2 regions of the Ancylobacter sp. G4_0304 genome follow, and region 2 is predicted to be linked to the other one. Evidence: riboswitches for the same ligand, from Rfam matches in the RefSeq annotation. Region 2 holds a riboswitch; the other holds the start of a gene.
What was found. A riboswitch is a leader RNA that binds a small molecule or an ion and turns the genes downstream of it on or off. The one in region 2 is predicted to bind cobalamin.

Region 1 (21,403 bases), on a different contig from region 2:
CGAGCGCCGCGCGCATGATGCCGGCTTCGCTGCCCTTCTGCGCCGGGGTCGCCATCAGCGAAATTTCGTGGAGCTTGACGCCATGGCGCTCCATGGCGCCGCGCACCGCCGCGCAGACCTCCTGCGCGGTCACGCCGCGACGGCTGCCGACCCCGGCCACGATCATCGCGCCGTCCCCGTCGGCTTCACCCAGCTCCACTGCGTCACCGGCATGGCGGGGCGCCAGCCGGTCATGTTCGCGACAGGTGCGGCGCGGGAAACCGCGATGCGGATCAGTTCGCCGCCGAGCGCGGCATGGCGCGCCAGCAGGAGCGCTTCGGTCTCCAGCGTCACCGCGTTCACCACCAGCCGCCCGCCGGGCTTCAGCGCGTCGAGCGCGGCGTCCATCACACCCGCCTCGCTCGCGCCGCCGCCGATAAAGATCGCGTCCGGCGCCGGTAGCCCGGCCAGCGCCGACGGTGCGGTGCCCTGCACCAGCACGAGGCCGGGGACACCGAGCGCGCCGGCATTGCGGGCGATACGGGCGGCGCGCGCTTCGCGTTCCTCGATCGCGATAGCCCTCAGCGAGGGATCGGCGAGCATCCATTCAATCGCGACCGAGCCCGCCCCGGCGCCGATGTCCCACAGCAGCTCGCCCCGGCGCGGCGCCAGCGCAGCGAGCGTCGTCGCCCTTATCTCGCGCTTGGTGAGCTGGCCGTCATTCTCGAACAGCTCGTCCGGCAGGCCGGGCGTCAGCGCGATGAGCCGGGCGCCCTCTCCCGCCTCGACCTCAAGGCCGACCACGTTCAGCGGGTTGATGTCCGCGAGGTCGAAGGCCTCCGCCGCGACGCCGCGCACCCGCTCCCGCGCGCCGCCCAGCGCTTCCAGCACATGAAGCCGCGAGCCGCCGAACCCCGCCGCCGTCACCAGCGCCGCCAGCGCCCGCGGGCCGTCGGCATCCGAGGTCAGCACCAGCAGCCGGCGGCCGTGATGCAGATGCGGGCGGATGAGATCGAGCGGTCGGCCATGGACGGACAGGCAGGTGATATCGGGTAGCGCCCAGCCGAGCCGCGAGGCGGCAAGGCTGAAGGCGGACGGAGCCGGTACCACCTGCATCTCTTCCGCCGGCACATGGCGCGCCAGCACCGAGCCGACGCCATGGAGGAACGGGTCACCGGAGGCCAGCACGCAGACATGTTTTCCGCGCGCCGCCAGCACCTCGCGCACGCCCTCCTCGAATGGGCTGGCCCACGCGACGGCCCGCCCGCGCACAGCCTCGCCGGCCAGCGCCAGATGGCGGGCGCCGCCGAAGACGATACCGGCCCGCTCGATCAGCGCCCGCGCGGCCGGCGACAGCCCCGCGAGCCCGTCCTCGCCGATGCCGACGATGGACAACCAGCGCCGGCCTGCTACAGGCTCGACGCCTTGCGCGAGAGGATCACAGTCCGGCATGGCGGCTTCCGACATCGACACGCCTTCAGGCTCGAACGCGCGGCTGCGCGTGCTGGTTCTGGGCGGCACGGGCGAAGCGCGTCGCCTCGCCGAGGCGCTGGCGGCCCGGCCCGCATTCGAGGCCAGCGTGTCGCTTGCCGGCCGCACGCGCAACCCGCTGGCGCTCGCCTTGCCGACGCGCACCGGCGGCTTTGGCGGGGTGGAGGGACTTGTCGCCTATCTCGAAGCCGAGCGCATCGATGCCGTGATCGATGCCACCCACCCTTTCGCCGCCATCATGTCGGCCCATGTCGCGGAAGCCGCGCAGATCGCGGGCGTTCCCCTGCTGGCGCTGGCCCGCGCACCCTGGAAGCCGCAACCCGACGACATCTGGCGCGAAGCGGCAAGCCTCGCGGAGGCGCTGACCGCTCTGGGAGCCGCCCCGCGCCGTGTGTTCGCTGCGCTGGGCCGCAACGAGGTGCAGGCTCTGGAGAGCGCCCCGCAGCACCATTACCTGATCCGCAGCATCGATCCGGTCGAGCCCCGCCTCGCCCTGCCCTCCGCCGCATACATCGAAGCGCGCGGCCCCTTCGCGGAACCGGACGAGCGCGACCTGCTCACCGGCCACCGCATCGACGCCGTGCTCGCCAAGAACAGCGGCGGACCGGAGACCTATGCCAAGATCGCCGCCGCCCGCGCGCTCGGCATCGAGGTGATCATGCTCGCCCGCCCGGCGCGGCCGGCGGTGGAGAGCGTCGCGACCATCGAGGACGCGCTGGCCTGGCTGGAGCGCCGGCAGCCGCGCCCTCATGCATCCCGATCTCATGCATCTACCGCCCGGCGCGGCGTATAGACCAGCGCCCGCTTGCCCGGCCGTTCCACGATTCGGGTTTCGATCGAGCCGACGATGATGCAGGTCGCCATGTCCGCCATGTGCCCGCGCGCATGGGCGAGCGGGGCGACGCGCAGCCGCTCGTCCGGCCGCCCCACCGCGCGGCCGAAGATCACCGGCACGCTCGAAGGCAGCTCCTCGCGCAGAATGTCGAAAGCGGTGTCGAGCTGGTGCGGGCGCGCCTTGGAGACCGGGTTGTAGAACGCCATGGCGAACCCCGCCTGCGCCGCGAGCCGGAGGCGCTTCTCGATCACCTCCCACGGCTTCAGATTGTCCGACAGCGAAATCGCGCAGAAATCGTGCCCCAGCGGCGCGCCGGCCTTGGCCGCGACCGCCAGCATGGCGGTGATGCCCGGCACGATCAGCAGTTCGATCTGCCGCCAGCTTTCCGGCCCCTGTTCAATCGCCTCGATCACTGCGGCCGCCATGGCGAACACGCCGGGATCGCCGCCCGAGACCATGGCGACGCGGGCACCCGAGGCGGCATGGGCCAGCGCGTCCTGCGCGCGCTCCAGCTCGACACGGTTGTCCGAGGCATGGCGCGCCTGCCCCTCGCGCGCCGGCACGCGCTCGACATAGGGGCCATAGCCATAGACCGCCTCGGCCAGCGCCAGCGCGTCCGCCGCCTCGGGAATGAGGAAGCGCTGATCGCCCGGCCCGAGGCCGACCACATAGAGAGTTCCACTCACCGCTTCTTCTCCCAGCCGGGCACCAGCACAATGGCGAAATAGGGCGCGGGCTCCTCCGGTCGCGTCGCCAGCGGGACATGGTGGCCCCCTGTCATGGTGCCGCGCTCGACATAGAGCGCCCGATCCAGCCGGCCGGCGCGGGCCAGCGCGCGGCGGATCTTCGGCAGGTTGCGCCCGACCTTCATGATGACCGCCGCATCGGTTCCGGCAAGCCGCTCGGTGAGCGCGTCTTCCGAGAGTGTGCCGGGCAGCACGCTCAGCACGTCGTCGCCCTGCGTGATCGGCGTGCCGGCCTGCGACCAGCAGCCGGACATACCGGTGACCCCGGCAATCACGTCCGTGGGGTAGCGATGGGCCAGCCGCACATGCAGGTGCATATAGGAGCCGTAAAACAGCGGATCGCCCTCGGAGAGCACCGCCACGGTGCGTCCGGCGTCGAGATGGCCCGCGACCACCTGCGCGGCCTGCTCGTAGAAGGCGTCGATCGCCGCGCGATAGGGCGTCTCGTCCTTCGGCATCTCGGTGGTCACGGGATAGCCAAGCGGCAGTTCCTCGATGCCGGCGCGGAAATGGGTGTGAGCGATGGCGCGCGCGTGGCTGGCATTGCCGAGCTTGGAGAAATAGGCGACCACATCGGCGTGCTGGAGCGCCCGCACCGCCTTGAGCGTCATCAGCTCCGGGTCGCCCGGTCCCACGCCGACACCGATCAGATGGCCGGAATTCATATGCCGGGCCTCGCCAGTGCGTTGACCGCGGCCGCCGTCATCGCGCTGCCGCCGAGCCGCCCGCGCACCACGATCCACGGCACGCCGTGATCGCCGGCCGCCAGCGCGTCCTTGGATTCCGCCGCGCCGACAAAGCCGACGGGAATGCCGAGAATCACCGCCGGCTTCGGCGCCCCGGCATCGAGCATTTCCAGCAAATGGAACAGCGCGGTCGGGGCATTGCCGATGGCAACCACCGCGCCCTCCAGTCGGTCGCGCCACAGTTCCAGCGCCGCCGCCGAGCGCGTGGTGCCGAGCCGCGCGGCAAGCTCCGGCACGGCCGGGTCGTTCAGCGTGCAGATCACCTCATTGCCGGCAGGGAGCCGGGCGCGGGTAATGCCGTGGGCCACCATCTGCGCATCGCACAGGATCGGCGCGCCAGCGGCGAGCGCGCGGCGGCCCGCCCGAACGGCGCCGGGCGCGAAGTCGATGGCGGCGGCAGCTTCCACCAGCCCGCAGGCATGGATCATGCGCACCGCGACATCGGCCTCCTCGGGCGTGAAGCGGCCGAGCTCGGCCTCCGCGCGGATGATGGCGAAGGAGCGCTCATAGATCGCGGTGCCGTCGCGGACATAGTCGAACGGCGCGGAACCGTCGGTCGCCGTCATTCCTGCCCCTCTGCGGCCAGCATGGATTCCATCCTCGCGCGCAACTCTGCCACCGGCACGATCCCGGCGGGTGCGGCGCGCGCGGAGCCTTCGACCACGATCCCGGCCCCTTCGTCCAGCCCCACGATGGTGAAAGCGGTGGGCGCGGGATGCGCGCAGCCCTTGGGACAGCCCGACACATGCAGGGTGCGCCCCCGCATGAGTGGGGCGAGCGCGAGCGCCAGCGGCCGGGTTTCCAGCGTTGCGGCGCCGCAGGCGGGCCGGCCGGCGCAGGCGAAGACGGCGCGGCGCGGATCGGCCGGATTGGTGATGAAACCGAGCCCGTGCGCCTGCTCGCACAGCCGGGCGGCGGCGTCCGCGCTCAGGCTTGATAGCAGCAGCGCCCGCCCAGCGGCCGGCTCGATGCCGGCCACGCCCTCGGCTTCGGCGTAAGCGGCAAGCCGCTCCAGCGCATCCGCCTGGCCATGGCCGAAAGCCAGTGCGAGGCCTAGTGCCACCCCGCCCTCGCGCAGCGGGTGAAGCCCGACCGGCTCGGCGGTTTGGACTGGCGCCGCGTCCTGCGGTTCGATCTGGAGCTCCTCGCGCATCAGCTCGGCCATCCGGGCCGCCGGGCCGCGCATGGCGAGGCGCGCCAGCAGCGCGACCGCCATATCGGCGGCCTCCGCCTCGGGTAGGGTGCCGATCGGCTGGCCGGCGAGCACCAGCCGCACCGATCCCGGCTCGTCGCCGACCGTCAGCGCGAGATCGGCGGAGAGCGCCGAGAGGTTGAGCGCGCCGCCGCTATCCACCACCACCGAGACTTTCGGCGCCAGCTCCGGAGCGCAAGGCGCAGCGCCGCTCTCGATCGCGCGGGCCAGCGGGCGGGGGTCGAAGGCGGCGTCCAGCGCCCGTCCCGCCAGCGCTGGAACTTCCACCGCCAGCCCCGGCCGCACCGCGATGCCGAGCGCCGCGATGGCGGCGGGAAGACGCGGCGCGGTTTCCGGGGTGAGGCCGCGGAGCTGCAACTTGCCGCGCGCGGTCACTTCCACCACTCCATTGCCCAGTTCGCGCGCCAGCCGGGCGAGGCCGGCAAGCTTTGCCGGGGTGAGCGGTTCGGCGGGGACGAGGCGGGCCAGCAGCCCGTCGCCGGTCTTCATCGGCTCGGGCAGGCTCGGGCAGGCGCCTCGGCGCAGGGAAGCCGTCATCCCGCGCTCCCCGCCGCCGCCCGCAGCGCCTCGCCATGGAAGGCCGCATCATTGCGGCGCGGATGCCAGAGCCCGCCGCGACGGGCCTCCTCCAGCCGCGCGGCGATGAAGCGCGCCGCCTCGGGCGAGGACTGCGCAAGGAAGGCGCGCACCGCCTCGTCGGCGACATAGGCGTCGTGCACCAGCTCGATAAGATGGGAGGGCACGGCGCGCGTCACCTGCGCGAAGCCAACCAGCCGGTCGACCGTCTCCGCCATTTCCGCCGCACCGCGCGGGCCGTGGCGCGTGAGACCCGCGATGTAACGCGGATGAACCCGCCCGCGCACGATCCGCGCCAGAGCCTGCTCCAGTGGCCGGGCCTTAGGGCGGGCGGGATCGGCGGTGTCGAGCACCACGAGGTCCGGGAGCCGGCCGAGCTTTGAAGCCGCCGCCGCGAAGCCGCCGATGAAGGCGAGGTCGCCATCGCCCTCCAGCAGGTCGCGGCCGGGGTCGTCGGCGCCGTGCACCAGAAGGTCCGCCGCCGCCACCCGCGCGACGAACGCGCCGGGCACCGGCCGCGCCTCCCCTTCCGCGCCGCCATAGGCGTGGGAGGCGCTGGCGAGATAGGCATCGCCCACCGCCTCGCGTGAGGCGTCGGCCTCCAGCATGTCGAGCCCCGCGCCATAGGCGCCCGGCGCGGTGCCGAAGATGCGCGGCGCGTCCTCGCCGGCCGCCGCCAGCGGGTTCTCCTCCGCGCTCTCGTCCCGCCGCGCCACTGCGCGCAGCGCGGCGTCGAGCAGCGCGATCTGCGCCGGGAACAAATCGCGGAACAGGCCGGAGATGCGGAAGGTGACATCGATGCGCGGGCGCCCCAGCACCGCGCAGGGCAGCACCTCGACGCCGGTCACCCGGCCGGTCGCCGGGTCCCAGACAGGCCGGGCGCCGATCAGCGCCAGCCCCTGCGCGATCTCCTCTCCGCCGGTGCGCAGCGTCGCGCTGCCCCACAAATCGAGCACCAGGGCGCGCGGCCAGTCGCCATGGGCTTGCATATAGGCGCGCAGCACCTCGTCCGCGCCCAGCCGGCCAAGGTCCATGGCGGTCGGGGTGGGCAGCGCGCGCGGGTCGCTGGCGTAGAGGTTGCGGCCGGTCGGCATCACATCGGATCGCCCGCGCCCCGGCGCACCGGCCGGGCCCGGCGGGACGCGGCGTCCGGCCAGCGCGGCCAGCAGCCCGTCACGCTCGGCCGCGCCGCAGGGGCCGCGCCCATAGACGTGAAAGCCGTCCTTGAGCCGCAAATCCTTGAGGTCGCACAGAAAGGCATCGATCCGGCGCAGCGCCTCATTGGTCTCGGGCTGGCCCTCCAGCCCGGCGTCGCGGGCAAATCCTGTGCGCTGGGCCTCTTCCACGATCAGCCGCGCCAGCTTCTCGCGACGGCGCGGGTCGAGCCCCTCGGCCTGCGCGTATTCATCGACCAGCCGCTCCAGCTCCTGCGCCTCGCCGGCAAGCGCGGCCTCCGTGAGCGGCGGCGGCAGATGGCCGAGCGTCACGGCGGCGATGCGGCGCTTGGCCTGCGCGGCCTCGCCGGGATTGGAGACGATGAACGGATAGGCGACCGGCAGGCGGCCCAGAACCAGCTCGGGCCAGCACGCGCCGGTCAGCGCGGCCTGCTTGCCCGGCAGCCATTCCAGCGTGCCATGAGCCCCCATATGCACCAGCGCGTCGGCGTGGTCCTGAAGCCAGAAACCGAAGGCGACAAGACCATGGCGCGGCGGCAGCGCGGGGTCGTGATACTGCGCCCGCCGCTCCGCATAACTGCCGCGATCGGGCGCGATGGCCACGGTGACGTTGCCGAAGGCACGGGCGCAGAACCGGAAGGCGCCGCCGATGAGATCCGGGTCGTCCTCCGGCGCGCCCCATGCCGCGTGGAGCGAGGCACGCGCCTCGTCGGGCAGTGCCGCAAGGCGCGCATGGTAAGCGGCGAGGTCGAGCGTCGCGGCGGGGTGAACCGAGGGAGAGGCATCCACTGGGCGCACATCGCCGACCCGTTCACCCGGGAACGCCCGAGAGGATTGGGTAAGGGCGCGCCCGCCCAAAATCTCCAGCAAATGCCGCTCGTCCGAAGGCGCGCCCTCGACGCGATAGCCCGCCGCGCGCAGATCATCGAGCAGCGCCCGCACGCTCGCCGGCACGTCGAGCCCCACCGCCCAGCCGGTACGGCCCGGTGCGCCGGCATATTCCGGCATGAGAACCGTTATCCGTTTTTCGGCGGCAGGAAGCGCGGCAAGGCGCGCCAGCGCCGCCACCCGGTCAGCAACCTGCGCCACCCGGTCCGGCTCCGCGCGGTTCACCAGCGCCGCGAAGCCGGGCACGCTCTCACGCTCCGCCGGCGCCTTGAACGAGAGCGCGCCAGCGAGGACGCGCCCGTCGAGCTCGGGCAGCACGACATGCATGGCAAGGTCCGCGCCGGTCAGCCCGCGCGCGCCCTCGCGCCACGCCTCGCGCCGCGTGGTCGCCACCACCGCCTGCAGCACCGGCACCCCCGGCGCGTCGAGCACGGTGGCCTCCCCAGGCTCGGCGGCGGCGAAGGCGGTCAGTGTCAGGATCACGGCCGGCTTTCGCGCCGTGAGCGCCTCGCGCAGGAAGGCGATGGAGGACGGCTCCTTCAGGCTGGCGACGAAGATCGGGCAGGGTTCGAGGCCCCGCGCCGCCAGCTCCACACACAGCGCATCGACCGGCGCGGTATCGCCGGCGAGCCACATGGATCGATAGAAGATGACGGGGATGACGGGACGGATATCCCCGTCGTGGAGCGGGCGGGGTGAGGGGCCGCCCTTCCACGTATAAAACCCCGCCAGCGGCACTGGCTGCGGCGGCTGCGCGTCCAGCACCACCCCGGCATGGCCCGCCATACGGTGCAGCAGGGCGCGCATGTTCGCCGGACCGCCGGCGCGGAAATAGCCCAGCAGCGCGGCCAGTTCCTCGACCGGCAGGGTCGAGGCTTCGCCGAGGCGCGGATCGTCGCGATCCTCCCCCGGCAGCACGGCGAGCGCGATGCCTTTCTCGCGCGCCAGCGCGCTCAGCCGGTCGACGCCATAGCGCCACCAGTCCAGCCCGCCGAGCAGGCGCACCACGATAAGGCGCGCATGGGCGGCCACGCGGTCGATCCAGAGGTCGACCGACATCGGGTGCTTGAGATCGCGCAGGCTGGCGAGGCGCAGGCTCGGCAGCTTGTCGCTCTCGCCTTCATAGGCGGCGGCCATTGCCCCCAGATCACTGTCGGTGAACGACACCACCACCATCTCGCCCGGCGTCTGGGCGAGGTCCACCGGCTCGGCGAGATCGTCGAGCGAAGCGCTGGTGGTGGCGAGAATGTGCATGAGCCTGTTTCATCCGCTCGTCCTGGCCGAGCCTAGCGAGAGCCGGGATCGCCCGCAGGGTAATGTCCGCGCGGTCCGATTTCCGCGCGATCGCCGCCCTGCCGCTCAGACCGTTTCCGGTTGCCCGGCGAGAATGGCCTCGACCCTCGCGCGGTCGAGCCCCTTCAGCCCGATGGCCACCAGCCGGCCGGCGCGGGGCTCGGCGCCCCACGGGCGGTCGAACTGGTGCGCCACGCGGGGGCCCACCGCCTGCACCAGCAGCCGCATCGGCTTGCCCGCCACCGCGAGAAAACCCTTCACCCGCAGCACATCGGCCTCGCTCGCCGCGCGGGCGACGCGGGCGGAAAATTCCGCCGGGTCGGCGATTTCCGGCACGTCGACGACGAAGCTGTCGAAATCGTCGTGGTCGTGGTCGAGTTCGTCGTCATGGTGGGTCTTGCGGTTCTCGATATCGTCCTCGGTCCCCACGCCGAGGCCCAGCAGCACGGCGGGATCGAGCCGGCCCTGCGTCACGCTCACCACCCGCACGCCCGCCGGCAGTTCGGCATCGAGCGCGGCACGGGCGCGCACGGCGCCATCGGCGTCGATCAGGTCGGCCTTGGTCATCACCACGAGGTCGGCGCAGGCGATCTGATCGTCGAACACCTCCTCGATCGGGTCGTCATGGTCGAGCACCACCTCGGTCGCGCGCTGTTCGGCCAGCGCGTCGTGGTCGTGCGCCACCCGGCCGGAGGCGAGCGCGTCGCCGTCCACCACCGCCACCACGCCGTCCACCGTGACGCGGCTCTTGATCGCCGGCCAGTGGAACGCCTGCACCAGCGGCTTGGGCAGAGCGAGGCCCGAGGTCTCGATCAGGATGTGATCGACCTTCGGGCTCAGTGCGAGGATGGCGTCAAGCGCGGGCACGAAATCATCCGCCACCGTGCAGCAAATGCAGCCATTGGCCAGCTCGACGATGTTCTCCTCCGGGCAGGCCTCGACGCCGCAGCCCTTGAGGATTTCGCCGTCGATGCCGACATCGCCGAACTCGTTGACGATCACCGCGAGGCGGCGGCCCTTGGCGTTTTCCATCACATGGCGGATCAGCGTGGTCTTTCCCGAGCCGAGAAAGCCGGTGACGATGGTGCACGGCACCTTTGAAAGGGTTGCGGCGGCGGTCATGCGGCGTCTCCACGAGGGCCATAAGGGCGGAACGGGATGCGCCGGCCGCGGAGCCATTCCGCGCGAGCCCGCGCAAAAACGCGGGGCTCTCCGATGCCGGGCACCCCGCCGGCATGAGGACCGAACCGACGGCAGGTCTCCTGGCTCGCGGGTCACAGCCCTCATGCCGCCTTCCCGGATCGCTCCAGTGGACTTGTGGCACGGGCTCGCCGCTTACAGTTGCGGGGGCAGCCGCGGAATCGGGCGCCTCTCGCAAGGCCCCCTCACCGCATTCCCTTTTCATCCCTCCCTGGCAGGAAGGAACCGTCGGTCGCCGCACTTAAGGAGCGCAGGGCTGGAATGTCAACGCGGCGCCGCGCAACGCCGATGTGCCCCAATGCCGCCACATCTTCCATTTGCAGGCGGGGCGACGGCGGCTATAGTCGCGCCCTGTCGTCGGTTCCCGTGATCCACACGGGACGCAAGACGGGAACGCGGTGGGGCATTGCTCGGTCTTCGAGGGATGCCGAATCCGCGGCTGCCCCCGCAACTGTAAGCGGCGAGCCCACTCCACATGCCACTGGCGCCTTGGCGCCGGGAAGGCGGGGAACGGGCGAGGACCCGCGAGCCAGGAGACCGGCCGACGACGCAACCCGCACTGGCCCTCGGGTGGAGGGCCAAAGGAGCCTGTCATGACGACCGAACGGACCACGTCCGCCCCCAGCCTTTCCGCCGAATCCCCGGCCTCCCGCGCGATCCAGATCACCTTCGCCGCCCTGCTCGGCGTTGTCGTTCTCGGCGGCGTGGGCTTCTCCCATGTCAGCGCCGCGCATAATGCGACGCATGACGTGCGCCACGCGAACGCCTTCCCCTGCCACTGAACCGGGGGACGTTCCATGTCTGTCTTCAGGACGATTCTGTTCGTCGCCGCGCTTTCCGGCATCGGCACCGGCCTTGCCGGCGCGGGGCTTCACCTCTTCACCACCGTTCCGCTGATTCTTCAGGCGGAGACTTTCGAGCCTGCGGGTGAAGAAGCGCCGGCGCAAACGACCGCGCATGAGCACGCCCCCGGCACCGCCGCGCACGAGCATTCCCACGGCGCGGACGAATGGGCCCCGGCCGACGGCTTCGAGCGCAATGGGCTCACGGTGATCTTCACCGTGCTTACCGGCTTCGGCTTCGCGCTGCTGCTGGTGTCCGCGAGCGAGATTGCCGGCGGGCTCAAGGGCTGGCATCAGGGCGTGCTGTGGGGGCTTGCCGGCTTCGCCGTGTTCACCCTCGCGCCCGGGCTCGGCCTGCCCCCGGAGCTGCCCGCCATGCCCGCCGCCGACCTTGCCGCGCGGCAGGTCTGGTGGGTGGGAACGGCGGCGGCCACCGCCGCCGGGCTGGCGCTGATCGCCTTCGGCCGCACGCCGCTTCTGGCGGTGCTGGGCGTCGCGCTGATCGTGGCGCCGCACGCCATCGGCGCGCCGCAGCCCGACAGCCATGACAGCCCGATCCCGGAATCGCTGCACCACAGCTTCGTGGTGGCGAGCATCGTGGCGAGCTTCGTGTTCTGGGTGCTGCTGGGCGGCCTCGCCGGCTGGCTGCGTCCGCGCCTCGCCCAGCGGGCGGCGTAACCCTTTCCCTCTCCGGCCTGCCGGCAAAGGCGGGCCATAGGATGATGACAATGACGTCTTCGTATTCGCGCATGCTTGCGCTTCTGGCGGCGGTTCCGGCCGCGCTCGCGCTTGCCGCCACCCCCGCCGCCGCTCATCACGCCATGGACGGCGCCATGCCCTCGACCTTTGCCGAGGGCTTCATTTCCGGTCTCGCCCATCCGGTGATCGGGGTCGATCATCTCGCCTTCCTGGTCGCGGTCGGCGTCGCCACGGCCGTCGGCGCCATGCCGCTCTGGATGCCGGTCGCGTTCGTCGCGGCTTCCGCGGCGGGTGTCGGCCTGCATCTGGCGCTGGTCGACCTGCCGGCGGCCGAGCTTGTCATCGCCGCATCCGTGCTGCTGGCGGGCGTGTTGCTGGCGGGAGGCGTTCGCGTCGCCACGGGCGCGTGGCTGGCGCTGTTCGCCGTGGCCGGCCTGTTCCATGGCTACGCCTATGGCGAATCCATCGTCGGTGCCGAGCCCACCCCGCTTTATGCCTATCTGGCCGGCCTGGTGATTATCCAGTCCACCCTCGCCATCGGGGTGGCGGTGGTGGCCGGGCGCGCCTTCTCGGCCCTCGCCCCGCGCCTTGCCGGCGCCGCGGTGGCCGGCATCGGCTTTGCCGCGTTGGTCGGACAGGTGGTTCCGGGCTGAGCGGCGAAGGCGTTCGCGCGGTGGCCCTCACCCTCGTCCTCGGCGGCGCCCGCTCCGGCAAGAGTTCGCATGCCGAGGCACTGGCCGAAGGCTTGGGCGCGCCGTGGCACTACATCGCCACGGCGCAGGCCTATGATGACGAGATGGTGGAGCGCATCGCGCTCCACCGTTCCCGGCGCGGCGCGGGCTGGGTGACTCATGACGCGCCACACGACCTCTGCCGCACCCTGGACGAGGTCCCCGCCGACGCCGTGCTGCTGCTCGACTGCCTCACCCTCTGGCTGTCGAACCGCATGCTGGCCGAGGCCGATGTCGCTGCGGAAAGCGCGGCGCTGGCCGATCGGCTTGCACGACGTGCGGGGCCGAGCTTCGTCGTGTCGAACGAGGTCGGGCTCGGCATCGTGCCGGACAACGCGCTGGCCCGGCGCTTCCGCGATGCCCAGGGCCGGCTGAACCAGATGGTGGCAGCAAAGGCCGATACCGTGATCTTCATGGTCGCCGGCCTGCCTATGAAGGTGAAATGATGAGCGAACTCTCGGAAGCCGAGGCCGAGCGCCACCGCGCCAAGATGGCCAAGCGCAAGCAGGTGCAGGACGCCGAGGTCGCCTCGAAGACGATCGAGAAGGGCCTGCTGATCGTCCACACCGGCCCCGGCAAGGGCAAGTCCACCGCCGCTTTCGGTCTTGCCCTGCGGGTGCTCGGCCATGGCGGCTCGGTCGGGGTGGTGCAGTTCATCAAGGGCGCCTGGCATTCCGCCGAGCGCGACGCGCTGGAGAGCTTTGGCCCGCGCGTGCGCTGGTATTCGATGGGCGAGGGCTTCACCTGGGAGACGCAGGACCTCGCCCGCGACAAAGCGAGCGCCGCCCGCGCCTGGGACAAGGCGTGCGAGCTGATGGCCGACCCCGCGATCGGCCTCGTCATCCTCGACGAATTGAACATCGCCCTGCGCTACGACTACCTGCCGCTCGACGAGGTGATCGCGACGCTCAGCGCGCGTCGGCCGAACCTCCATGTCATCGTCACCGGCCGCAACGCCAAGCCGGCGCTGGTGGAAGCGGCCGATCTCGTCACCGAGATGGCGATGGTGAAGCATCATTTCAGCGCGGGCGTGAAGGCGCAGCAGGGCATCGAATTCTGAAATTACCCTTTATTTTCATTGACTTATCCAAGAAAAAGACGTATAATTATCTCTATTAATAGGGCATCGAGGACACGGACCATGAACCGGCGCAGAAAATTGACAAAAGACAAAAATCGTTTTAAAATCAAAGGTTTGGAAGATCGTTGTCCGGCTAGTACCCATCTGGGGCGCGGGCGCCCCAGATGGGTACTAGCCGGCGCATAACACATTTTCTCTTAAAAGTCAATATATTAATGTATAAAAATAAGCTTCCCCAGCGGATCTTAAATTTGGGGACAGCATGCCTATTTTATGGGGGACGCCGGCTGTTGCGGCGTGGCTTGTTCATGGAGAAACGCTTCGATGCGTTCCACCCCCGTCGCCTATCTTTTCTGGCTGTTCGGCCTGATCGGCGTCTGCGGCATCCATCGCTTCTACACGGGACGCTACTGGACCGGCGCGCTCTGGCTGCTGACCGTCGGCCTGCTCGGCATCGGGCAGATCATCGACCTGTTCCTGATCCCCGGCATGGTCCGCGAGGCCAATCTGGAACGCCGCGTCGACTATCTCGAAGCCCGGCAGGGCTGAGCGCACGTCTCCAGCGCGAGGGTTCGCGATGAGCGCCCTCGCGCTGATGTTTCAGGGCACCGGCTCGGATGTTGGCAAATCGCTGATCGTCGCCGGCCTCGCCCGCGCCTTCGCCAATCGCGGGCTGAAGGTGCGCCCGTTCAAGCCACAGAACATGTCCAACAATGCAGCCGTGACGCCGGACGGCGGCGAGATCGGCCGGGCTCAGGCGCTGCAGGCCCGCGCCGCGCGCATTCCCCCTTCCGTGCATATGAACCCGGTGTTGCTGAAGCCGCAGAGCGATGTCGGCGCGCAGTTGATTGTGCAGGGCCGCGTCCACGGCACCGCGACGGCGGCCGACTACCAGAGGCTCAAGCCCGCCCTCCTCGCCCCGGTACTGGAGAGCTTCGCCCGGCTGCGCAGCGAGGCCGACCTCGTGCTTGTCGAGGGCGCGGGCTCGGCCTCGGAAATCAACCTGCGCGCGGCGGACATCGCTAATATGGGCTTTGCCCGCGCGGCGAATGTGCCGGTGATTCTCATTGGCGACATCGACCGCGGCGGCGTGATCGCCAGTCTTGTCGGCACGAAAGCTGTGCTGCCTCCGGACGATGCGGCAATGATCAAGGGCTTCCTCGTCAACCGCTTTCGCGGCGATCCCGCGCTGTTTTCCAGCGGCATGGATGAGATTGGGACCCGCACCGACTGGGACGCGCTCGGCCTCATCCCGTTCTTCCCGCAAGCGGCGCGGCTGCCGGCCGAGGATGCGCTGGGGCTCGACGGCCCTCGCCCGGCGAAACCCGGCGCGCGGCTGCGCATCGTCGTGCCCATCCTGCCGCGCATCGCCAATTTCGACGATCTCGACCCGCTCGACGCCGAACCCATGGTCGAGGTGCTGCGCATCCGCGCCGGCACGGCGCTGCCGGGCGACGCCGACCTCGTGATCCTGCCCGGCTCGAAATCCACCATGGCCGATCTTGCCGATCTCAGGCGCGCCGGCTGGGACATCGATCTGCTCGCCCATGTCCGGCGTGGGGGGCGGGTGCTCGGCCTGTGCGGCGGCTACCAGATGCTCGGCCGCACCCTGTCCGACCCGGACGGCGTGGAAGGCCCGCCCGGCACCGTTGCCGGCCTCGGGCTTCTGGAGGTCGACACCGTGCTTGCCGGCGATAAGCGCCTCGTCGCCGTCACCGGCCGCACGCAGGATGAGGTACCGTTCTCCGGCTATGAAATGCATATGGGCGTGACCACCGGCCCCGGCCGCGCTCGCCCGTTCGCGCAGATCGATGGAGAAGGCGCGGAAGGCGCGCTCTCCCCTGACGGCCGCATTGCCGGCACCTATCTGCACGGCCTGTTCAGCGACGACCGCCAGCGCGGCACCTGGCTCGCCCGCCTCGGCGCCGGACCGAGCGCGCTGAATTACGAGGCGCAGGTGGATGAGACGCTCGACGCGCTGGCCGCCCACCTCGCCGCGCACATCGACCTCGACCGGCTGCTGGGCCTCGCGCGCGCGGCGTGAAAAGACGGCCGCTTTCGCCGGCGCGGCACCTTGCGGACGACAGCCATCATGATACCGTTGGTTGTGTCCTCAACACGGTACATCCTCATGACTCGCAGCCTGTCTCGCCTGGGGTCCACCGTCCTTGCCGCGGGGCTCCTGCTCGCCGTCGCCTCTCCCGCCTTCGCCTTTCAGGCGAGCTTCAAATGGTGCAGCGGCTCGCCCGATTTCGTCCTGAAGGACGTGCCGAAGGGCACCGCGAAAATTCGCCTCAAGATGACCGACCTCAACGTGCCGTCCTTCCGCCATGGCGGCGGCGAGGTCGCCTGGTCCGGCAAGGGCACCATTGCCTGCGGCGCGCTCAACAGTACCTGGGTCGGCCCCTCCCCGCCCTCCGGCTCGCATACCTATCGCTGGTCGATCCTGGCGATCGGCGCCGACGGCAAGACGCTGGGCGAAGCGACGGCGCAGCGGCGCTTCCCGGAATAAGCGCCCGCCGCGCCCTCACCACGCCGCGAGCGTGAAGGCCGCCGCCCCGGCAACGGCGAGCGCGACCAGCAAGGTATCCGCCACCCGGTAGAGCTTCAGCGCACGGCGGATGTCGGCGGAGGTGCAGTCGCGCCGGCCGCCCTCGCCCATATAGCCGTCCACCGAAAGTTGGCCGCCATAATGGCGCGGCCCGGCGAGCGCGAGCCCAAGCGCGCCGGCCATTGCCGCCTCCGGCCAGCCGGCATTGGGCGAGCGGTGGCGGCGGGCGTCGCGCCGGATCGCGCGCGCGGCATTGGCCGGCGAGGCGCCCGGCACCATCACGGCGGCCGCGACGATCAGCGCGCCGGCGAGCCGCGCCGCCGGCAGGTTGACCAGATCATCGAACCGGGCCGAGGCCCAGCCGAACTCCAGATAGCGCCGGTTGCGATGGCCGATCATGCTGTCGGCGGTGTTCACCGCCTTGTAGGCCGCCGCCCCGCCGAGCCCGCCAACCGCCATCCACAGCGCCGGGGCGACGATGCCGTCGGAGAAATTCTCCGCGAGGCTCTCGATCGCGGCGCGGGCGACGCCGGCCTCGTCCAGCACATGCGGATCGCGTCCGACGATCTGCGAGACCGCCGCCCGCCCCTCATCCAGCGAGCGATCCAGCCCCTGCGCCACCCGCGCAACATGCAGATGAAGGCTGCGCTGGGCGAGCAGAGAGGAGGCGAGGATGGCGACGCCGAACAGGCCGAACGGCAGCGACAGCAGCCAGGATTGGAGGAGAAAGCCGGGCCCGAAGCTCGCCGCGAGGATCACCAGCAGCGTCGCCACACCCGCCAGCCGCCGCTCGCCGGGCGCGGCCTCCTCGCGGTTCAGCCAGCGCTCTAGAAGCGCGATCAACCGGCCGATCCAGCCCACCGGATGGCCAATCGCGCGGTACAGCGCGGCCGGATAGCCGAATGCCGCCTCGAACAGCAGCGCCAGAGCGGTTAAAGCAAGGGTAAGCTCCAGTGCCATCCGCACTGATTCTCCGATTCGGCGGGATCATGGAGGGTGGCACCATTTCCTTCCGCGCCGCAGGCGGCAAGCCCCTGCCTGACGATCCGGCGCCAAGATCTGAAAGCACGCCTGCGCCGCGATGAACATGATGCCCCCCTCGCACAGCCTGCTGCCAGCCGAGCTGGAGGCCAGCAAGAAGCGCCATCTGGCCGAGGTGTTCGGCTTCGACCGCTTCCGCGCCGGCCAGCAGGAGGTGGTGGACGCCGTGCTCTCCGGCGCGCCGACTTTGGCGGTGATGCCGACCGGGGCCGGCAAGTCGCTGTGCTACCAGCTTCCCGCGCTGGTGCTGGGCGGCTTGGCGCTGGTGGTTTCGCCGCTGATCGCGCTGATGGACGATCAGGTCAACGCGCTGAAATTGCAGGGTGTGGCCGCCGAGGCGATCCATTCCGGCAAGTCGCGCGAGGAGAATGTCGCGATCTGGCGGCGCGTGGCGGCGGGCGAGGTACGCCTGCTCTATCTCGCCCCCGAACGGCTGATGACCGAGCGCATGCTCGCCGCGCTCTCCCGCCTGCCGCTGAAGCTGGTGGCGGTGGACGAGGCGCATTGTGTCTCGCAATGGGGCCATTCCTTCCGCGCCGAGTATCTCGAACTCGGCCGGCTGCGCGATATCTTCCCCAACCTGCCGATGGTCGCGCTCACCGCCACCGCCGACAAGGCGACCCAGACCGACATCGTCGAGCGGCTGCTCGGCGGGCAGGCGCGGGTGTTCGTGTCCGGCTTCGACCGGCCGAACATCTTCATCGGCGTGGAGGAAAAGACCGCCCCGGCGCAGCAGATCGAGAGCTTCGTGCGGGCGCGGCCCGGCGTGTCCGGCATCGTCTACCGCATCTCGCGCAAGAAGGTGGAGGAGACCGCCGAGCGGCTGCAATCGCTCGGCATCCGCGCCTTGCCCTACCATGCCGGGCTGAGCCCGGAGGCGCGGGCGGCGAACCAGGAGACCTTCCTCGCCGAGCGCGGCATCGTCATGGTCGCGACCGTCGCCTTCGGCATGGGCATCGATAAGTCGGATGTGCGCTATGTGCTGCACGCCGACGCGCCGGGCACGCTGGAAGCCTATTATCAGGAGATCGGCCGCGCGGGGCGCGACGGCCTCCCCTCCGAGGCGCTGCTGCTCTATGGCGCCGGTGACATCGCCACCCGCCGCCGCTTCCTCGACGAGGAGAATTCCTCGCCCGAGCGCAAGATGATGGAAGCCCGCCGGCTCGACGCCATGGTCGGCTTCTGCGAGGCGGTGACCTGTCGGCGCGCGGTGCTGCTCGGCTATTTCGGCGAGCGCGCGAGGGCGTGCGGCGCCTGCGACGTGTGCCGCGATCCGCCCAAGGTGGTGGATGCCAGCCGGCAGGCCCAGCTCGCCCTGCGCCTCGCCCGCGCCACCGGCGAGCGCTACGGCGCGGCCTATATCGCCAGCCTGCTCACCGGCCAGCGTACCGATCAGGTCTGCGCCCGCGGCCATGACCGGCTGGCCGATTTCGGCGCGGGGGCGGACCGGCCGGCGACGGAATGGCGCGCGCTGCTACGCCAGCTGGTGGCCACCGGCGCGCTGCATGCCGACGCCGCCCATTTCGGTGCGCTCACCCTCACAGAGACCGGGCAGGCGGTGCTGGCGGGCACCCGCGCCTTCACGCTGCGCGCGCCGGTGAAGCGCCGCCGCGAGAAGCCGGGGCGCGACAGCGGACCCGACCTCGCCCCCGCCGAGGCGGCGCTGCTCGGCAAGCTCAAGGCGCTGCGCCGCGAACTCGCGGCCGAGCGCAACGTGCCGGCCTATGTCGTGTTTGCCGACCGCACGCTGGAGGAGATGGCCGTGGAGCATCCGCGCACGCGCTCCGAACTCGCCGGGGTGAAGGGTGTTGGCGCAGCGAAGCTGGAAGCCTTCGGCGCGGCCTTTCTTAAGATTCTCAAAGAATTTTCTTAGGAAATTCAAATATAGAAATCGGGAAGTTTTTCCCGAATCCAAGAGTTCACGAACGCCGTTTCTCTTCGTAGACTGCCCGCAACGGACGTGAAGTCCGGGTCCAAAATCAGTCTCCGGGATGGAAACGATGAAGCTGAAACTCCTTGCCGCGGCCGGCGCCGCGGTCGCCCTCGCCGCCGTCACCCTCAGTGGCGCCGATGCCCATGGCCCGACGCGCCAGAAGGTCTCCGAGAAGATCGAGATCAACGCCCCGCCGGCAAAGGTCTGGGAAGTGGTGTCGAATTTCCAGGACGGCGGCTGGATCCCGGTGGTGGAGAAGACCGAGGGAACCGGCGGCAACGCGCCCGGCGCCAAGCGCACGCTGACGCTCAAGGGCGGCGCGACGGTGGACGAGGAAGTCGCCAAGCTGGAGCCGGAAAAGATGACGCTGATGTACCGGATCGACAAGGTCGACGTGAAGGTGCTCCCGGTCACCAATTATTCGTCCTGGCTGGTGGTGTCCCCGCTCGACGACGGCAAGAAGTCGGAAGTCGAATGGCGCGGCGCGTTCTATCGCGGCTACCCCAATAACGATCCGCCGCCGGAACTGAACGACGAAGCCGCGATCAAGGCCGTGACCGGGCTCTACAAGGCCGGGCTCGACAACCTGAAGAAGAAGATCGAAGGCGGCAGCTGAGGTACAGGGCGCCGATGCCGCGCGCGCGTCGGCTTCCGCGCATCGTCCGCGCCATGGCGAGATGTAAGCCTGCGCGTCTCCCGACAAATCGCGCGATCCCGGACCGGCCTCCGACCGTCCGGGAGGGCGGCTGCGGGACGCGCGACATCGCCCCCTCTCCCCTTGGGAGAGCGTTCTGGGGCGCTCTGGCGATCGCCGCTCTCCTCGCCGCCTTCCCTGCCCGTGCGGACGAGGCCTTCGTCACCTCGCAGCCGGCGGAGATGCTTTCCATCGTCGACCTCGACAGCCGCACGGTGGTGGCGAGCCTGCCGATTCCCGGTAAGCCGGCCGGCATCGCGGTGTCGCCGGATGGTCGCCGCGCCTTCGTCACCAGCCCGGATGGCAAGGCGCTCACCATCCTCGACGCCGCGACCCGCACGGTCACGGCACGGGTCGATGTCGGCGGCGGGCCGGTTGGGGTTGCCGTGCACCCTTCCGGCGACATCGCCTATGTCGCCGACTGGTACGGCGCGCGGATCATCGCCGTGGATGCGGCCAGCGCGCGGATCCTCGGCACGGTGCAAACTGGCGATTCCCCCTCCGGCCTCGCGGTCACGCCGGACGGCGCGCTGCTGCTCTCCGCCGATCGCGATTCCGATGCGGTCAGCCTCATCGACACGGGGAGCCTTAAGCGGGTCGGCGAGATCAAGGTCGGCAGCCGCCCGTTCGGCGTCACCATCGATGCGGCGGGCACGCGCGCCTACACCGCCAACGTCGCCTCCAACGATGTCAGCGTCATCGACCTCGCCACCCGCCGGCTTATCGCCACGGTGAAGGTCGGCGAGCGGCCCTATGCGGTCGCGCTGGCGCAGGGCCGCGGCTTCGTCACCAATCAATATGCCGGCACGCTCAGCGTATTCGACCTCGCCACGCTTGAGCCGGTCGGCACGGTCGCGGTCGGCGAATACCCGGAAGGCATTGCCGCCAGCCGCGATGGCGCCTTCGTCTATGTCGCGAATTGGGAGACCAATACGCTGAGCGTGGTCGACGCGAAAACGCTCAAGCTGGTCGACGACATCGTGGTTGCGGATGGCCCGCGCGCCTTCGGGAGTTTCATCCGGGCGACGTCGCGCTAAGCTCTCCCTATTCTCCGCAGGAGCACGCGATGGATCACGAGTTCTGGCGCCGCAAATGGCGCGACAACGAGATCGCCTTTCACGGCGCCGCGCCGCATCCGCTGCTGCTGCGCCATGTTTCGGCGCTGGAACTGCACGCCGGCGCGCGGGTGTTCCTGCCGCTCTGCGGCAAGAGCCTCGATATCCACTGGCTGCTGGCGCAGGGCTACCACGTCGCTGGCGCCGAGCTGAGCCGGCTCGCCGTGGAACAGCTCTTCGCCGAATTGGGCCGCATGCCGACCATTACTCCCGAGGGGCCGCTGGAGCGGTTCGAGGCGGAGGGGATCACCGTGTTTGCCGGCGACATCTTCGACCTCGACCGGCACGCACTCGGCGCGGTGTCGGCGGTCTATGATCGCGCGGCGCTGGTCGCGCTGCCCGAGGCGATGCGAGGCGATTACACCGCGCATCTGGCGGCGCTGAGCCACCACGCCCGCCAGCTTCTCATCAGCTTCGACTACGACCCCGCCCTGATGGCTGGGCCGCCCTTCAGCGTGCCCGAGCACGAGATACGCCGCCATTATGGTGCGGCCTACCATGTCTCCCGGCTGGAGCGCGCGGCGTTGAAGGAGGGCCTCAAGGGTCATCCCGCCTATGAGGAAGCCTGGCTGCT
Region 2 (9,942 bases):
GCGGCATCGAGGAAGAGCTGATCGACCCGGAACTGGGCCGCTTCGACCTGACCCGCATCGCGGATGCGCTGCTGCCCGAGCGCGACCTGCAATTCGACTATCTCGGCCTGCAGACGCTCTATGACCGCTATTTCCTGCACGCGCGCGGCACCCGCTTCGAGCTGCCGCAGGCCTTCTTCATGCGCGTCGCCATGGGCCTCGCCCTGCGAGAGGTTGATCGCGAGGGCCGCGCCATCGAGTTCTATCGCCTGCTGTCCTCGTTCGACTTCATGGCTTCGACGCCGACCCTGTTCAATGCCGGCACGCTGCGCCCGCAGCTTTCCTCCTGCTTCCTCACAACGGTGCCGGACGATCTCGACGGCATCTTCAAATCGGTGAAGGACAACGCCCTGTTGTCCAAATATGCCGGCGGGCTCGGCAATGACTGGACGCGGGTGCGCGGCCTCGGCGCCCACATCAAGGGCACCAATGGCGAAAGCCAGGGCGTGGTGCCGTTCCTCAAAGTGGCGAACGACACGGCGATCGCGGTCAACCAGGGCGGCAAGCGCAAGGGCGCGGTCTGCGCCTATCTCGAGACCTGGCACGTCGACATCGAGGAATTCCTCGACCTGCGCAAGAACACCGGCGACGACCGCCGGCGCACCCACGACATGAACACCTGCAACTGGGTGCCGGACCTGTTCATGCAGCGGATCGAGGAAGACGGACCGTGGACGCTGTTCTCGCCCGACGAGACGCCGGACCTGCATGACCTCTACGGCCCCGCCTTCAAGACCGCCTATGAGACCTATGAGGCGAAAGCCGCACGCGGCGAAATGAAGGTGTCGAAGCAGCTTCGCGCGCTCGATCTGTGGCGGCGCATGCTGACCATGCTTTTCGAGACCGGCCATCCCTGGGTCACCTTCAAGGACCCCTGCAACCTGCGCTCGCCGCAGCAGCATGTCGGCGTGGTGCATTCCTCGAACCTGTGCACCGAGATCACGCTCAACACGGCGCATGACGAAGTGGCGGTGTGCAATCTCGGCTCGGTCAACCTGCTCGCCCATGTCAGCGCGGGCGGGCTCGACCATGAGCGGCTGGCGCGCACCGTTAAGACGGCGATGCGCATGCTCGACAACGTCATCGACATCAACTTCTACACCATCCCGGAAGCGCGCCGCTCGAACCTGCGCCACCGCCCGGTCGGGCTGGGCATCATGGGCTTCCAGGACGCGCTGCAGGTCCTGCGTATTCCCTACGGCTCGGAGGATGCGGTGCGCTTCGCCGACGAGAGCATGGAGGCGGTGAGCTTCCATGCCATCGCCTCGTCCTGCGATCTCGCCGCCGAGCGCGGACGCTATCCGAGCTTCGACGGGTCGCTGTGGTCAAAGGGCATCCTGCCGATCGATTCCGTGGAAATGGTCGCCGACGCACGCGGTTCGATGGATCTCGACCGCTCGACCACGCTCGACTGGCAGGGGCTGAGGGAGCGGGTGACGACGATCGGCATGCGCAACTCCAACACCATGGCCATCGCCCCGACCGCCACCATCTCCAACATCTGCGGCGTGTCGCAGTCGATCGAGCCGGCCTACCAGAACCTCTTCGTCAAATCGAACATGTCCGGCGACTTCACCGTGGTGAACGAGTTCCTCGTCCGCGACCTCAAGGCACGCGGCCTGTGGGACGAGGTGATGGTCTCGGACCTGAAATATTACGACGGCAGCGTTGGTCAGATCGACCGCATCCCCGACGATCTCAAGACGCTCTACGCCACCGCCTTCGAGGTCGATGCGTCCTGGCTGATCGAGGCGGCAGCGCGCCGGCAGAAATGGATCGACCAGGCGCAGTCGCTCAATCTCTACGTTGCCAACCCCTCGGGCCGGAAGCTCGACGAGACCTATCGTTTGGCGTGGAAGCGCGGGCTGAAGACGACCTATTACCTGCGCTCGCGCTCGGCCACCCATGTCGAGAAATCGACGCTCAAGGGTACCGACGGCAAGCTCAATGCGGTCTCGGCCGTCGTTTCCGCTGCGCCGATCCGGGTGCCGGAAACCATCTTCGGCAACGCGTGCTCCATCAACGATCCCGACTGCGAAGCCTGCCAGTGAGCAGCGAAGAAGGACACATGCATATGCTCGACTGGTCCGAAACCAAGCCTGCCACGCTTCGCCCCGCCTTCGTGCCGCCCGCCGCCGATGCGACGGGGCTCGGCGTGATCGAACGCGGCGCCCCCCGCGTCACGGTGGATGAAAAGCGCATGATCAATGCGCGCGCTGACGTGAACCAGCTTCTCCCGCTGAGATATAAATGGGCGTGGGAGAAGTACCTCTCCGGCTGCAACAATCACTGGATGCCGACCGAGGTCTCCATGCAGGCCGACATCGCGCTGTGGAAGTCACGTGATGGCCTTACCGAGGATGAGCGCCGCATGCTGAAGCGCAATCTCGGCTTCTTCGCCGCCTCGGAATCGCTGGTGGCGAACAACATCGTGCTCGCCATCTACCGCCACCTCACCAACCCGGAATGCCGGCAATATCTGCTGCGGCAGGCTTTTGAAGAGGCGGTGCACACCCACACCTTCCAGTACATCGTGGAAAGCCTGGGGCTCGACGAGGGCGAACTGTTCAACATGTACCGGGAGGTGCCCTCGATCACCGACAAGGCGGCCTGGGCGCTGAAGCACACGCAGAGCCTCGACGACCCCGCCTTCGCCACCGGCACGCCGGCCGCGGACCAGCAGTTCCTGCGTGATCTGGTGGCGTTCTATGTCGTGTTCGAGGGCATGTGGTTCTACACCGGCTTTGCGCAGATCCTCTCGCTCGGCCGGCGCAACAAGATGGTCGGCATCGCCGAGCAGTACCAGTACATCCTGCGCGACGAGAGCATCCACCTGAATTTCGGCATCGACGTGATCAACCAGATCCGGCACGAGAACCCGCATCTGTGGACGCCCGCCTTCCAGGACGAGGTGCGGGGCATGCTGAAGGATGCTGCCGAGCTGGAAGCCGCCTATGGCCGGGACACCATGCCGAGGGGCTTCCTCGGGCTGAACGCGACCTTGTGCGATCAGTACATGCACTTCATCGCCAACCGCCGCTGCGCCCAGCTCGGTCTCGCGCCGGTGTTCGCGGAAGCCGAGAACCCGTTTCCGTGGATGAGCGAGGCGATGGACCTGAAGAAAGAGAAGAACTTCTTCGAGACCCGCGTGATCGAATACCAGAACGGCGGCGCGCTGGCCTGGGATTGAACAGGGGATGATGCCGGCGCATTCGCCTGCGCCGGCATCACAAGGTCACGGGGCCAGTGCGACCGGCCGGTGCGCCTCGTCGACCGCCACCATGACAAAGCTGCCGGTGCCGCAGGGGTGGCGCTCGCCGGTGCCGAGGTCTTCCGCCAAGAGCTTGGTCTCGACGATCATTGAGCTGCGCCCTGCGCGTGTCAGCCGCGCCTCCACCTCGATGATGGCGCCCGGCCGGATCTCGCGTGCGAACTCGACCGCCGGAGCCGCGGCCATGACCACGGCGCGGCGCGAATGCCGCGTCGCCACCACAAACGCCCCCTTTGCCATGAAGGCCAGCGCGCTGCCGCCATAGAGGCTGCCATAGTGGCTGGTCTCACCCGGCATCACGAGATCGGCCATGCGGAGAACATCCGGGCCGTCTTCCACCGCTTCAGACACCGGCGGCATGGTAGCGGGCGTCTCGACCGCCACCATGTTGAACACCCCCACCGTGCAACGTCGCCGCGCGCCGGCGAGCGGTGCTTCGGCCACCATATCGACCTCGACACCGAGCGAACGGCGGCCGACGCGGATGACCCGTCCGGTCAGTTCGACGATGTCGCCAAGCTGTGCGGGTGCCGCGAAGTCGATCCGCTCGCACGACGCCGTGACGAAGTCGGCTCGTGCGTACCGGGCCGCCGCGATGAAGGCGACCCGGTCCATGAGAGCGAGGCCGGCACCCCCGAAGAGGGTGCCGTGATGGTTGGTGGCGCCGGGAAAGACGATGTCGATCAGGCGCGTCGTCCCCGCAGCCGCTGTCCCGCTCATTCGGCAGCCCGCGCGAGTTCGCCGCGCAGGCGATGCGCCGCCGCCACCATGTTGACCAGCGCCGGGCGCACCTCCACCCATTGCCTCGTCTTCAGCCCGCAATCGGGATTGACCCAGATCTGCGCTGCCGCGAGCCGTTGCGCCGCCCGCTCCAGCAGTTCGACCATCTCCTCGACCGGCGGCACGCGCGGCGAGTGGATGTCGTAGACCCCCGGCCCGATCTCGTTGGGGTAGCGATAGTCGACGAAGGCGTCGAGCAGCTCCATCTTCGAGCGCGAAGTCTCGATGGAGATCACATCGGCATCCATGGCCGCGATGGCGGCGATGATGTCGTTGAACTCCGAGTAGCACATATGGGTGTGGATCTGCGTCTCGTCCCGCACGCCCGAGGCGCACAGCCGAAAGCTCTCCACCGCCCAGTCGAGATAGGCGTCCCACTCGGCCCGGCGCAGCGGCAGGCCCTCGCGGATCGCCGCCTCGTCGATCTGGATCATCGCCGCGCCGGCGGCTTCCAGGTCGACCACCTCGTCGCGGATGGCGAGCGCGATCTGCCGGCAGGCGAGGCTACGGGGCACGTCGTCGCGCACGAAGGACCAGTTGAGGATCGTCACCGGGCCGGTCAGCATGCCCTTCATCGGCCGGTCGGTGCAGCCCTGCGCAAAACGCCACCACTCGACGGTCATCGGCGCGGGGCGCGAGACATCGCCGAACAGGATGGGCGGGCGGACATAGCGCGAGCCGTAGCTCTGCACCCAACCATGCCGGGTGAAGGCGAAGCCCGAGAGCTGCTCGCCGAAATACTGCACCATGTCGTTGCGCTCGAACTCGCCATGCACGAGCACATCGAGCCCGATCTCTTCCTGCCAGCGAATGGTGCGGGCGGTCTCCTCCTTGAGGAAGGCCTCATAGGCGGCGTCGCTCAGTTCGCCCTTGCCGTGGGCGGCGCGGGCCTTGCGCACGTCGGGCGTCTGCGGGAAGGAGCCGATGGTCGTTGTGGGGTAGAGCGGCAGGCCGAGACGGGCACGCTGCCGTTCGGCGCGGTGGGCGAACGGGCTGGCACGGCGCGCATCCGCCGGTGTGACCGCCGAAAGGCGCGCGGCGACGGCGGCATCATGTACCTTGGTCGAGATCTTGCGGGCCTCGGCGGCTCTGGCAGAGGCGGCGAGCTTGTCGAGCACCACCTCGCGCCCACCGGCCAGCGCCTTCGCCAGCGTGGAGAGCTCGTCCATCTTCTGCACCGAGAAGGCGAGCCAGCTCTTCACGTCGGGATCGAGCCCGGTCTCCTGTTCGAGGTCGATCGGCACATGCAGCAGTGAGCAGGACGGGGCGATCTCGACATGGTCGGTGCCGCGCTTGCGCACGAACGGTTCCAGCGTGTCGAGAAGCCTCGGCAGGTTGGCGCGCCAGACATTGCGCCCGTCAATGACGCCGAGCGACAGCACGAGCCCCGCCCGCGCCTTGTCCGACACCTCACGCAGTTGCTCGGAGCCTCGCACCAGATCGAGATGCAGCCCAGCGACCGGCAGGGAAAGCGCGGTGTCGAGATTGTCGCCCAGTCGGCCGAAATAGCTGGTGAGCATGATCTTCAGCCGGGGCAGCGCATGGGCGAAAAAGCCATAGGCCTCCTTGAGCGCGGCGCGGGCGGCGTCGTCGAGATCCGTGACGAGGCAGGGCTCATCGATCTGGACCCACTCCGCGCCATGGGCAGAGAGCCGGCGCAGCACCTCGACATAGACCGGCAGCAACTCGCCGAGCAGGCTGAGCGGATCGAGCCCCGGTTCCTTCGCCTTGCCCAGCTTCAGGAAGGTGACGGGGCCCAGCAGCACGGGGCGCGTCTCATAGCCCAGCGCCTTGGCCTCACGGTACTCGTCGACCGGCTTGGCCGACGTCAGGGAGAAGCGCTGCCCGCGGGTGAATTCCGGCACCATGTAGTGATAGTTGGTGTCGAACCACTTGGTCATTTCCAGCGCCGGCACCCCATGTCGCTGGTCGTGCGAATGACCATGGGTGCACGTCGCCTCCCCACCCTGGGCGCCGCGCGCCATGGCGAAATAGGTGTCGAGCGGCGCCGGCCCGCCGGTCCAGCCATAGCCGGGCGGGATCGCCCCCACCATCACCGCCGTGTCGAGCACATGGTCGTAGAGCGAGAAATCGTTGGAGGGGATATTGGTGACACCCTGCGCCTTCTGCCGTGCCCAATTGGCGGCACGCAGGCGCGCGGCCGCCTCCAGCAACGCTGGCGTATTGCTCTTGCCGGACCAGTAGCTTTCAAGCGCGCTTTTCAGTTCGCGGCGCGGACCGATGCGCGGCGTACCGAGGGTGGAAACCGGCACAGAGCCGACGGAATAAGGAAAGTTCATTCGGCTAACCCCAATCAGAATTGGGGGCAAAGGCCGAGCGGACGCGAGGCGCTGCCACGGGCGCGAGGCACCGGCGGACGCGCGAACGCACCACCGGGACACCCCGCCCAGGGACGATTATGTTGTCAGGGCAGGTCTCCTGGCTCGCGGGTCACCGCCTTATCGCCCGGCCTTCCCGGAGCTCTCGCTCCAGTGACGCGGAATGGACGACAGACTCGCCGCTTACAGTTGCGGGGGCAGCGCCGGCATTGTCCCGAGAGACTCACCGGCTTCCCTCTTAGCTCCGGCGGAGGCCAGAGAACCATGACAACGCCAGGATGAGCGCGCCAGCAGCGATTGTCAATCGAGACATAAAGACATCTTTATGTCGGCATATGGCCTGGGTTGCTTCGATTGTTGTCGACAGCGCCCCTCTCAACCAGCTTACGAACCCTTGGCGCGGCAGAGTCCGTTGTCGGCGGCTTGTTCCGAGTCCGCAATTGGCGCATGCTGCAGGTTCAAGGGGATCCCTCGCCGAGGGCTTCCGAAAGAGCTCCAACGGTTGCGCCACATGCTGCCCGGTCACCGCTTTACGGCAGGTTCAGGTAGTAACGGGTATATCGGCGCTCTCCGGTTCGCGTCAGAGCGCCCTTCTCGACCAGGTCATGCAGGTCGCGCGTGGCGGTGGGGCGTGAGGTGCCGGTGATGGCGAGGTAGTTCTCCGCGCTCAGGCCGCCCGTGAAGCCACCGGGGCCCTCACGGAACAGGCGGGCGATCACCTTCTCCTGCCGTTCGTTCATCATGTAGCGGAAGCGGTCGTAAAAATGCGCCTTGGCGATGTGGAAGGCGACGCGGCCGAGCGTCGTCTGCTGGGCCGCGATGATCGTTTCCGCAAAATAGACCAGCCAGCCCGTGACATCGAGCGTCCGCTGATGGACCTCGAGCTGATCGTAATAGGCCTTGCGATGCTGCTCGATGGTGTGGGCGAGCGCGATCAGGGTCGGTTGCCCGATGTTTTGGGCGAGGGATTTTTCAGCGAGGGTTCGGCCGATGCGGCCGTTGCCATCCTCGAAGGGATGGATGCTCTCGAAATAGAGATGTCCGATCCCGGCCCGGGTGAGTGCTGGCAAGGGCGTTCCACCGTCCGGGGCCGAGCCATTGAACCAGGCGAGATATGCGGCCATCTCGTCCGGCACCCGAGAGGATGGCGGCGCCTCGAAATGCACCGTCGGCCGATCCTGGCGGCCGGACACAATCTGCATCGCGTCTTCATGGCGGCGGTAGCCGCCGATCGTTTCCAGATGCCGGCTATCCGCCATCAGCATGCGGTGCCAGCGGAACAGAGTATCGGCGTCGAGGGGATCCGCCCAGCTCCGGTAGAGATCGACCATCATCTCCGCGATGCCGCGTTCCTTTGGCTTCACATTGCGATTGTCGGTGTCGAGGCCGAGCTGACGGCGCAGGGAGGATTGCACGCTGAGGCGATCTAGCGTCTCTCCTTCAATCGCGCTGGTCTTGACCGCCTCGTCGCTGAGGAGTTCGATCCGCAGCAGGTCGCGCTCGCCCTCGCTGACATGCCGGACTGCGCCGATCACCTCGCCGGTGAGCAGCAGGAACCGCCGCTCCAACGGTTCGAGGGCAACCGGATCATAGGCAAAATGCGGCCAGCCGTGCTGCGTCCAGTTCCACACCATGAGCGATAAAGTCTCCCACTATAGCTCACATAATAGAGGATGTGTGATTGATAGATAGCCGTCCTATCGCTCACGGCAGTGCGAAGGAGAACTGAAAGCGTGATACCGGGCCGATAACGTGACGCGCGCGACCAAGGGGTGAATGGTCCACCTGCTGCCGAACGCTTTCCAATCTGCGATACGATCGAGTGGGCACCAGGGATGGCACATGGGATTCGGCGTCTTCATTCACCGCTCGGACTCGATCTATGACGATAGCCCGGCTGAGCGGTATCAGTTCCCGCGCCCATATCTGGGACGCGTCGAGGCCTGCGTCGGCGACTGGATCATCTATTACGAACCCCGGAAAGTGGCGGAGACCCGCGGCTATTTCGCGATTGCCAGGGTCGAGCGCGTCGTTCCCGATCCCACCGCTCCGGGCATGTATCTCGCTCTCATCGAACCGGGCAGCTATCTCGATTTTGCCAGCCCGGTGCCGTTCACCGATGCTGATGGTGTGGTCGAACGCGGTGTGCTGAACGCGCACGGGCGCATGTCGGGGCGTGCGCAAGCCGCCGTGCGTCCGCTGTCGCCGGAGGATTTCAACCGGATCGTCACGCTCGGGCTGAATGACAGCGAGCCGCTGCTGCCTCGTGTCGACGCGGGTGCGTCCCTTTTAGGCTTTGACGAAGAACAGGCCCCATTCGTGTTCGAGCAGCCCCGCGAGCGCGTCGACACTCTGTCCTCCCGGATCGTCCGCGACCGCATTTTTCGGCGCGTCGTGTTGCGCGCCTATGACGAGCGCTGTGCCATCAGCGGGCTCAAGCTGATCAATGGCGGCGGGCGCGCCGAGGTGGCGGCCGCGCATATCCGCCCGGTGGAAGCGAATGGCCCCGACATCGTCAGCAACGGGTTGGCGTTGTCGGGCACGGCGCACTGGATGTTCGATCGCGGACTGATCAGCCTCTCGGATGATCTGGACATCCTCATTTCCCGCCAAACCAACGATCCCGACGGCGTGCGCGCCTTCATCAACAAAGACGGCCGCGCCATCGCGCCACGCAGGCTGATCGAGCGGCCCCATCCCCATTTCCTGCGCTGGCACAGGGAGCATTGCTTCAAGCCGTGAGGCGGAGGCTCCCTGTGCCGCTTCCGATCACTAAACGGCAGTTCCGCCGTTCGCCTGTCATTGCACGCCACGCTGCGATGCGGAGGGAAACCTGTTGGACCGGCCCAATATCGGGCTCTTTTAATCATCCCCACCCGGGATCAGATCGTCATGACCCCGGCACATCGGGGGTCGCATGGCGGCAGCACATCATCAGGGTTTTGCCCGCGGCACACGGATGCTGCGCACGGCGCTGGCTCCGGCGATCATTCGGCATCTGGAAGACCCGCTCGTCGCCGAGGTGATGCTGAACCCGGACGGGCGGCTGTGGATCGACCGGCTCTCGGAAGGGTTGGGCGACACAGGCGAGAAGCTGTCGCCCGCTGACGGCGAACGCATCGTTCGTCTCGTCGCGCATCATGTCGGCGCCGAGGTGCATGCCGGAGCTCCGCGCGTTTCGGCCGAGCTGCCCGAGACGGGAGAACGTTTCGAGGGCCTGCTGCCGCCGGTCGTGGCGGCCCCGACATTCGCGATCCGCAAGCCCGCCGTCGCGGTGTTCACGCTGGAGGATTATGTCCGCGCCGGGATCATGTCGGCGTGGCACGCCGACGCTTTGCGCCAGGGTGTTGCCTCTCGCGCCAACATTCTCGTCGCGGGCGGCACCTCGACGGGCAAGACCACGCTGACCAATGCGCTGCTCGCCGAGGTCGCGAAGACCTCCGATCGCGTTGTTCTCATTGAGGATACGCGTGAGCTGCAATGCGCGGCTCCGAATCTTGTCGCCCTGCGCAC

Region 1: linked by a shared signal. The riboswitch ahead of cobW (cobalamin biosynthesis protein CobW) and the one ahead of metE (5-methyltetrahydropteroyltriglutamate--homocysteine S-methyltransferase) in region 2 are both predicted to bind cobalamin.

Annotation. Positions count from the first base shown of each region.
Region 1 covers NZ_JAZDRM010000013.1:48,034-69,436, reverse strand. The annotation lists gene VRZ77_RS09655 (cobalamin biosynthesis protein) at 1-166, opposite strand, end outside; gene cbiE (precorrin-6y C5,15-methyltransferase (decarboxylating) subunit CbiE) at 163-1,431, opposite strand; gene VRZ77_RS09645 (cobalt-precorrin-6A reductase) at 1,430-2,263, shown strand; gene VRZ77_RS09640 (precorrin-3B C(17)-methyltransferase) at 2,233-2,991, opposite strand; gene VRZ77_RS09635 (precorrin-2 C(20)-methyltransferase) at 2,988-3,716, opposite strand; gene VRZ77_RS09630 (precorrin-8X methylmutase) at 3,713-4,363, opposite strand; gene cobG (precorrin-3B synthase) at 4,360-5,547, opposite strand; gene cobN (cobaltochelatase subunit CobN) at 5,544-8,903, opposite strand; gene cobW (cobalamin biosynthesis protein CobW) at 9,009-10,064, opposite strand; cobalamin riboswitch at 10,177-10,387, opposite strand; cobalamin riboswitch at 10,484-10,703, shown strand; gene VRZ77_RS09610 (CbtB domain-containing protein) at 10,736-10,924, shown strand; gene VRZ77_RS09605 (CbtA family protein) at 10,940-11,662, shown strand; gene VRZ77_RS09600 (HupE/UreJ family protein) at 11,713-12,336, shown strand; gene cobU (bifunctional adenosylcobinamide kinase/adenosylcobinamide-phosphate guanylyltransferase) at 12,357-12,860, shown strand; gene cobO (cob(I)yrinic acid a,c-diamide adenosyltransferase) at 12,860-13,474, shown strand; gene VRZ77_RS09585 (NINE protein) at 13,820-14,044, shown strand; gene VRZ77_RS09580 (cobyric acid synthase) at 14,073-15,539, shown strand; gene VRZ77_RS09575 (phospholipid-binding protein) at 15,627-16,007, shown strand; gene cbiB (adenosylcobinamide-phosphate synthase CbiB) at 16,023-17,006, opposite strand; gene recQ (DNA helicase RecQ) at 17,137-18,960, shown strand; gene VRZ77_RS09560 (SRPBCC family protein) at 19,088-19,636, shown strand; gene VRZ77_RS09555 (YncE family protein) at 19,651-20,751, shown strand; gene tmpT (thiopurine S-methyltransferase) at 20,781-21,403, shown strand, end outside.
Region 2 covers NZ_JAZDRM010000042.1:7,706-17,647, forward strand. The annotation lists gene VRZ77_RS18975 (ribonucleoside-diphosphate reductase subunit alpha) at 1-2,090, shown strand, start outside; gene VRZ77_RS18980 (ribonucleotide-diphosphate reductase subunit beta) at 2,114-3,229, shown strand; gene VRZ77_RS18985 (acyl-CoA thioesterase) at 3,275-4,030, opposite strand; gene metE (5-methyltetrahydropteroyltriglutamate--homocysteine S-methyltransferase) at 4,027-6,390, opposite strand; cobalamin riboswitch at 6,502-6,711, opposite strand; gene VRZ77_RS18995 (Fic family protein) at 6,960-8,063, opposite strand; gene VRZ77_RS19000 (HNH endonuclease) at 8,272-9,171, shown strand; gene trbB (P-type conjugative transfer ATPase TrbB) at 9,347-9,942, shown strand, end outside.